Regions from separate parts of the Fictibacillus halophilus genome, predicted to be linked through region 1. Evidence: a T-box and tRNA genes for the amino acid it is inferred to sense, from the RefSeq annotation. Region 1 holds a T-box; the other holds one or more tRNA genes.

The links. A T-box is a leader RNA that pairs with one kind of tRNA and senses whether it is charged. The one in region 1 lies ahead of I5J82_RS11270 (valine--tRNA ligase), so its partner is inferred to be a tRNA-Val.
Region 2: it encodes a tRNA-Val, which carries the amino acid that the T-box ahead of I5J82_RS11270 (valine--tRNA ligase) is inferred to sense. The anticodon was not compared.

Annotation. Positions count from the first base shown of each region.
Region 1 is NZ_JAEACF010000001.1:2,150,578-2,154,888, reverse strand. It holds gene I5J82_RS11285 (hypothetical protein) at 1-330, shown strand, start outside; gene ysxE (spore coat protein YsxE) at 327-1,400, shown strand; gene I5J82_RS11275 (hypothetical protein) at 1,662-1,856, opposite strand; T-box leader at 2,025-2,247, shown strand; gene I5J82_RS11270 (valine--tRNA ligase) at 2,294-4,311, shown strand, end outside.
Region 2 is NZ_JAEACF010000001.1:915,441-919,751, forward strand. It holds gene I5J82_RS04855 (phosphatidylglycerophosphatase A family protein) at 1-344, shown strand, start outside; gene I5J82_RS04860 (hypothetical protein) at 398-916, opposite strand; gene I5J82_RS04865 (hypothetical protein) at 1,300-1,665, shown strand; tRNA gene I5J82_RS04870 (tRNA-Val) at 1,803-1,878, shown strand; gene I5J82_RS04875 (short-chain fatty acid transporter) at 1,947-3,272, opposite strand; gene I5J82_RS04880 (CotD family spore coat protein) at 3,442-3,891, shown strand; gene I5J82_RS04885 (SDR family NAD(P)-dependent oxidoreductase) at 4,014-4,311, shown strand, end outside.

The DNA.
Region 1 (4,311 bases):
GGTAGTGAAGCTTTACCCATCAAAGGATATCTACCACTTCGTAAGTTTTTGGTTGAGTGGCTGGAACAAACTTCTCCTTCATCATTAAAACTTCTGTTAACGGAGGTGAATAAGCATTTTTCTTTAGAACGCGAGCAAGGGTTGTTACTTTTAGCTGAAGTCGTTACGCCTTGGGAACTGTATGATTGTTTAGATCAATTGGATAACAGCTCCTTAGAAAGAATGGTAGACGGCTTGAAGAAGTATGAAGATTGCTGGGAAAGTAATCGAATATTGGTCAAAACGGTAACCGAATGGTTTGATGAAAAAAGAAGGAAGGTGGCCCTATGACAACGGAAAAAGAAACATTAAATTACGGGCCCGTCCTTTTTCATTATGATCTATTTCCTGAAAAGTTAGAGCAGCATGGGAAAGTAAAGAAGGTCATAACGAAAAGGGGTACATTTGCACTGAAAGAAGCAGAGATGACAGAGGACGAAAGAAGTTGGTTTACGCATGTGATTCAGCGTCTCTCTGAGATTGGTTTTCATCAGGTCGTTCCTCTGTATCCAACAAAGTTTGGCGATTATACGGTTCAGTTAGGATCTAGAACGTATTATTTAATGCCGTGGTTTGCGTCTGATGAAAGAAATGAGAGAGCGAAAGACGAAGTTCTTATTGATCACTTAGGAAAGATCCATGCGTTAACACTGAAGGAGCAAGACTTTTCGAATGAAGTGGTCGAACATTCGTATCAATATCTCATGAACAGATGGGAAAACAGGCAATATGAGATGGAGAGATTTACGGAAGAAGCAGAACAGAAAACGTATATGTCTCCCTTTGAACTAACGTATCTCAGTCACTTTCATCAAATTATGAGAATGACAGAAGAAGCGAAAAGAAGATTGAAAGAGTGGTATGAAACGTGTCAAAGAGAGAAACGTTACCGGAGCGTACTTTGTCACGGAAAGGTTTCAAGAAATCACCTGATCTTTAATCCAACTGGAGAAGGTCATCTACTCAATTTTGAAAAAGCCGTTCTGGATACGCCAATTAGAGACTTAGCGGTTTATTTTAGAAGAGCGGCACATCAAAAAGAATGGACTCCCGAAGAAGGAAAATCGTTATTAGATCTGTATGAAAAACATGTTCCATTGCTAAATGAAGAAAGAGGATTATTAATTAGTTATTTATCTTATCCTGAACCTGTTTTTAATGCAGTAGATCTTTATTGTATGAAACGAAACGATTATTCTCAAATTGAAATGGTGCATAGGCTTGAGAGCAGAATAAGAGCAATGAAAAAAATCCGGGATTTCTGTGATGCGATTATGATGGCTCCCCCACCTGCACCTTTAGAACAAACAGATTCTATGCCAACAAAAATTCACATAAATGATGAAGGAGATCACATATAACGACTATATGTGATCTTTTTTTTATAAGGCTGTTTTCGTAAACTTTGTTGCTTTTGAAAGTGTTGATTTCCGTTCCAGGCTGCTCGCTTTCCACGGGGCAGGCGGTGAGCCACATTCGTACGTTTCACTCTTAAGTGTCTCACCTGCCCACCTGCCCCGTAGGAGTCTCGCACCTTCCACTACAATCAATTGTCAAAGGTGACAAGGAGTTTAAAAGCAACAATCTTTTAGAAAAGAGCGTTAAATAACAAACGATACAGGTTAAAGAACATCATAAGCGAAACATACATGGAGGATCACTAAAGTTAAAAGGATGATAAAATCAACAGCAGATGGAAACAGTATCGTCCTTAAAAGCTGAAAGACAATAAGTGGCGCAGTCAATTGTCCGATTGTTTGTTTAAGGGTAACAAACCACCCTGGAAATCGCGTTTTTCGAAAATACTTTCTAGACAAGACAAGCCCTCCATTCGCCCATTTTTTATAATTTATGCAACAGAATGATTAATGTGAAAGACAGGTTATCACCAAAGGAGGTTCAAAGGCATAGAATAACTTTTACAAGTTACGGCAATACTATTGACTAAAAACAGATAAGTTGTATAAAATATATTCAGATTCTATATTGTCGCGTAGACAGGGAATAGTACAACACAACACCTTTTAGAGAGAGGATTCATCTGCTGAAAGAATCCTTAAGGAGAGTTAGTTGGAAGTCGCCCTTGAGCATCTTCTCTGAAAATCGAAGTAGGAGAAGACGGTCCATCCGTTATTCATGAGTGTACAGCAAGTTTATTTAGACTTGCTGTAAATAAAGGTGGTACCGCGGAGTCCTTTCGTCCTTTTTGACGAAAGGGCTTTTTTGTTTTTTAGAAATAAAGGAGGAGAATAGAATGACGAACGAACAGAAAGAACTGACGATGCCAACGAAATACGATCCGAAGGCTACTGAAGAAAATCGTTATGATTTTTGGTTAAAAGGCAAATTTTTTGAAGCAAAGAGTGAGGAAGGAAAACAGCCGTATACGATTGTAATCCCACCTCCTAACGTTACAGGAAAACTGCACCTCGGGCACGCATGGGACACTACGCTTCAAGATATCTTAACGCGAACAAAACGTATGCAAGGATACGATGTTCTGTGGCTCCCTGGGATGGACCACGCCGGTATTGCGACCCAAGCAAAAGTAGAAGGGAAGCTTCGTGAAGAAGGGATATCTCGATACGACTTAGGCCGTGAAAAGTTCTTAGAGAAGTCTTGGGAATGGAAAGAAGAGTATGCTGAGTTCATTCGTCAGCAATGGGCAAAACTAGGGCTTGGTCTAGATTATTCTCGTGAGCGCTTTACATTAGATGAGGGATTATCTGATGCAGTTAAAGAGGTTTTCGTTACCCTATATGAAAAAGGATTAATCTACCGCGGTGAGTACATCATCAACTGGGACCCACAAACGAAAACAGCTCTTTCTGATATTGAAGTTATCCACCAAGATGTTCAAGGTGCGTTCTATCATATGAAATATCCACTAGCAGATGGGTCTGGACATATCGAAGTAGCTACAACTCGTCCTGAGACGATGCTGGGTGATACAGCGATCGCTGTACATCCGAAAGATGAGCGTTATCAGCATCTAATAGGTAAGAAAGCGATTCTGCCAATCGTTGGACGTGAGATCGAAATTGTTGGAGATGATTATGTTGATATGGAATTTGGTTCAGGCGCTGTAAAAATCACACCTGCGCATGATCCGAATGACTTTGAGATCGGTAACAGACACAACCTTGAGCGTATCCTTGTAATGGATGAAGGCGGTCAGATGAACGACAATGCTGGTGCTTACCAAGGACTAGACCGGTTTGAGTGCCGAAAGCAGATCGTTAAAGATCTTCAGGAGCAAGGTGTATTGTTCAAGATCGAAGAGCATATTCATTCTGTTGGTCACTCTGAGCGTAGTGGAGCAGTTGTTGAACCATATCTTTCAACACAATGGTTTGTTAAGATGCAGCCGTTAGCTGACGAAGCGATCAAGCTTCAAAAAGGTGAAGATAAGATAAACTTTGTTCCTGACCGCTTCGAGAACACGTATATGCGTTGGATAGAAAACATTCGTGATTGGTGTATCTCTCGTCAGCTTTGGTGGGGTCACCGAATCCCTGCATGGTTCCATAAAGAAACGGGAGAGATTTACGTTGGTAAGACAGAACCAAAAGACCCGGAAAATTGGGAGCAGGATACAGATGTTCTAGACACGTGGTTCTCATCTGCTCTATGGCCGTTCTCAACGATGGGTTGGCCAGACGAGGAAGCTGCTGATTACAAGCGCTACTTCCCAGGAAACGTACTCGTAACAGGTTACGATATCATTACGTTCTGGGTTTCAAGAATGGTCTTCCAATCGATCGAGTTTACGGAACAAAAGCCATTTAATGATGTGTTGATTCACGGTCTCGTTCGTGACTCCGAAGGGAGAAAGATGAGTAAATCACTCGGCAATGGTGTTGACCCGATGGATGTTATCGAGAAGTATGGCGCTGATGCATTGCGTTTCTTCTTATCTACAGGAAGTTCACCAGGAAACGACCTCCGTTTTTATTGGGAAAAAGTAGAGTCTACTTGGAACTTTGCTAATAAGATCTGGAACGCATCTCGTTTCGCTTTGATGAACATGGATGGCATGCAATACGATGAGATTGATCTAAGCGGAAAGAAATCATTAGCAGATCAATGGATTCTCACTCGATTGAATGAAACAGCAGAAGATATCACACGTTTGATCGATGCTTACGAATTCGGTGAAGTGGGACGCCTGCTCTATAACTTTATCTGGGATGACCTGTGTGACTGGTACATCGAAATGGCGAAACTTCCACTCTATGGGGAAGACGAAGAAGCGAAGAAAACAACTCGTTC
Region 2 (4,311 bases), 1.2 Mb from region 1:
ATATGCTTGCCGAACAAAGGAAATTATCTGAACCTCTTCAAAGTATCGTTGAACAAGATGAAGGTTTGTTTGGGGTAGATGAAACAATCGCACTTGGAGCCGTTTTCGGATATGGTTCTATAGCTGTTACAACTTTTGGACACCTAGACAAATTTAAGATGGGTATTATTCAAAAATTAGATACAAAGATAGCAAATGGTAAAGTGCATACATTCTTGGATGATCTTGTTGCAAGTATTGCAGCCAACGCCTCAAGTCGACTCGCACACAGACTTCGAGATAAGCAGGAGCGCCTTGATCTAGAAGAGATTAAGATTCGTGATGAGGAAGAGAAGATTGGTTAAATAACAAGAAAAAACACGCCTAATTGTTTGGCGTGTTTTTATATTGTTATCAATTAAAATATATCAATAGAAACAATATCTAGTAATGGGAATTTTGTTTGGGCAGTATTATTAATGCGTGCATAATCAGATTGTACTTCATCAATCTGAACATTAAGAAACACTCTTCCAGCTACGATTAAATCTACAACTACATCTCCGTTAGCAAGTGTAATAAGCACTGAGCGAAGAGTACGACTTGTAACTGTTGGTGTATTAGTTGTAACTAAAATAGAATTTTGATCTACTGCAGCAATTGTTGTGAACGGAATATATCTGTCAACAGTTGCATTCGTCACTCGAATATAATCCGATCCAACCTCTCTTATTGTAACATTCGTAAGAAACGCTGCTGCTAGACCCGGAACATAAATATCCACAGTGAATACTCTAGCAAAATCGATCACACGAGCTCTAAAATCTGTACTGTTTACTTCAGGAGTTACCCCGGCGCCTATTGCATTATCGATGCTTCCTACTTCAAACAGATTGATTAATGCATTAATACCAGAAACTAAGTTAAAAACGCGCAAGAAATTACCACCAACTTCTCGAATTGAAACACTAAAAAAAGGCGTTACCGCATTACCCGTAATGTAAACATCTACTAGATTTTCACTCGCTAAAGGAATGATTCTACTTCTAAGCGTGCGACTTTGGATAATCGCCATATGATTCACCTCCTTGCCGGAACAAACTTTTATAGCAAGACGATGCTCATTATAAAGATTCCATACTATAATCTATTAATAAAAAATGAAAGTGTGTGGTGTTCTATCTTGTGTTTAACATAGGTAAACACATATTTATTTTTTAATAGGCAAGTATCCTATCATTTTCGAAATTAATTAATATGCTATTTAGTATCTGGTATACAGATTGATTAATTTTATAAATGGATGGGAGGTCAGTAAAGATGGGAGATTCTTTATTCCACGGACAAGAGAAATGTACAAAGCATGATAACACACGAGGATGTGATAGCTGTGTTTGTGATTTCTTTCGTGATCTATCCGACGACATTAATTTTTGCAGCCAAAACATAAACAACTTCCTTGTTATCGTTTTAAAAGGCATTGGTCCATTAAGCTTGAATGGAACGACAGATCCTACGTTGTTCAGATTTGTACGTTTTGAACACAAGAAGTGCTGTGTTGTGCTTTCTTATGAAGTAACTACCGCAACTGGTACAGCTACTCGTAATTTACTAGTTAACTGTAAAGACATTATAGCTGTAACTTGTGTACAAGACGGCGATCTTGCTGCAGGTACGTTCAACTAATTGTTTATTCAGCCGGGATACTCTCCCGGTGTATACATAGAAAACGGCAAAGACATAATTTTTTGCTGAACCTAAAGAAAAGTGTTGTCAAAACTCTTAAAAAGCATATATAATAATTTTTGTTGGACAAAGATATTGATTCGATAGCTCAGCTGGGAGAGCGCTACCTTGACAGGGTAGAGGTCGGGGGTTCGAACCCCTCTCGAGTCACCATACATAATAAGTAAACCTCCTTAGCGATAAGGAGGTTTTTTTGTTCAATATTAGTTCACCTTAATGTGTTACAGCAACAAAAACACGCCAGAGATGAATACCCCAGTAATGATCATCATAACAAGACCGTATCCCATGATGTCTTTTGCTTTTAATCCAGCAATAGCTAAAGCAGGAAGGGCATAAAAAGGTTGGATCATGTTTGTCCATGCATCTCCCCAAGCTACTGCCATTGCTGTTTTTGATAAAGAAACACCTAAGTTTTGCGCTGCTTCTAACATTACAGGTCCTTGAACCGCCCATTGTCCACCGCCAGAAGGAACAAAAAAGTTAACAAGACCTGCACTCCATAAAGTAAATAAATGAAAAGTATGTTCGTTTGAGAAGGAAATAAGCATATTGGATAGAACAGCCACTAGTCCTGATGAAGTCACGATTCCCATTAGTCCTGCATAAAAAGGGAACTGAATAATAATTCCGCTAGCATTTTTTACAGCATCCGTAACCGCTTTCAAAAATAACCGTGGAGTTTTATGTAAGATGATACCGATAAATAGGAATAAAAAGTTTACAATATCCAGATTTAAGGCAAACCCATTATTCGTGAAATAATAGACTAGGTAAGAGATTCCTAATAAGCCGATGAGAATGGACAATAACTGGCTATTTTCAAGTCGATTAGCAGGAGTTTGAAGTATTTCTTCTTTACTTGCTGCTTCAAAAGAATCCTTTTCCTCTAACAAAGCAGGATCGATGACAAACGCTTTTTCACTCGGTGGAACCATTAATCTGTTGATGATCGGTACCATCATGAACAGGCCGGCTAGAATAATTAAGTTGAAGGATGAAAAGATTGTCTCGCTCGTTGGAACAACACCCATAATATTCTCGGTAAAATGTCCCGGTGTAGCAATCGTTAACACAACAGAACCTGATAGACCTCCACTCCATATGATAAAGCCGCTATAAGCACTTGCGATTAGTAACCGATAGTCCACTCCTTTTACTTTTATCGCGATCTCTTTTGCAAATAGGGCACCTATTATAAGACCGAATCCCCAATTGATCCAGCATGCGACAAGAGCTACTAACGTTACGAGTATGATAGCTTGGCCAGGTGTTTTTGGTAATTTTGCTAAGGAACCTAAAAGTTTCTTAAATAGCGGGGAGCTTGCCATAACGTGACCAGTCACTAATATTAATACCATCTGCATGGAAAAGGTTAATAAACTCCAAAAACCTGTACCCCAATAATTGATTATCTGTACAGGGGTGCTATCTGTAGCAAATAGTGCTAGGCCACATACGAAGAACGTCAGTAAGATGACCAACAGAAAGGGATCGGGCATGTACCTTTGCATAAATCGGTTTGAAAACGAAATTAGAAGTTTCAACTTTTCCTCTCCTCTTGAATGATATTTAAATAATATGTATTTCAAGTACAGTTCGATTTATTTCTACAAAATCCTTTAAATACTTATTGATAAATGGACGAACTTTTTAAGTCGTCCTACATAAAATATAGAGAAATAGGATATAAGGTTTTGAAAGGAGAAAGTTTTTTTGGCTTTATTTAAACGCCCTGGCATTTTTGCCAAAAAGGGAATGGTTCCTAACATGGGTGCAATGGGACCTACAATGGGAGCAATGGGACAGATGGCGCCTACGATGGGAGCTATGCAACAGATGCCACAGATGGGTGGATGTGGATACCCAGCAGTATCACCGTCTCAATACTATCCTCCACAAGTTATGCCTGCACAATATAGTCCTACGAATCAACAATTTCAATATAACCAGCAAGATGTATATGTTCCGATGATTCATCCAACTCAAACGACTCAAGTCAATCAGATGAACTACAAATATGTACATTACTTCCCTCAGAACACGAACGTCGTAAACCAAGCAACGCAGCAAAACCTTTGTGGAACGGTACAACCAATCATGGCACCTTGTCCCCCGCCATGCCCACCGCCATGTGGCCCATGTGGTCCTTGGAGAAAGAAGTGATAGTGAAGCTGTCGACTCTGTCGGCAGTTTTTCTATTCTATTTTTGTATGAATTTGTGTGAAAATAATAAGGTATGGGGAATGAATAGGGTAGTACATATAAAATTCTGGAGGTTATGAAAAATGAGCCGTGATACAAAGGTTGTAATCGTTACAGGAGCAGCTAAAGGGATAGGTAAACAAATCGCAATTGATTTTGCCAAAGCAGGTTATATTCCTTCATTAATAGACTTTGATAAAAATGAACTTGAATCAACATTGTCTGAAGTTACATCAATTCAAAAGGATGCAATCGCGATAACATGTGACGTTAAGAATCCTGATGAAATCATTCAAGCAGTAGCAGAAACACATAATAAATTAGGTGATATTCATTGTTTAATCAATAATGCGGGTCTTTCAAAATGGAAGTCTCCTTATG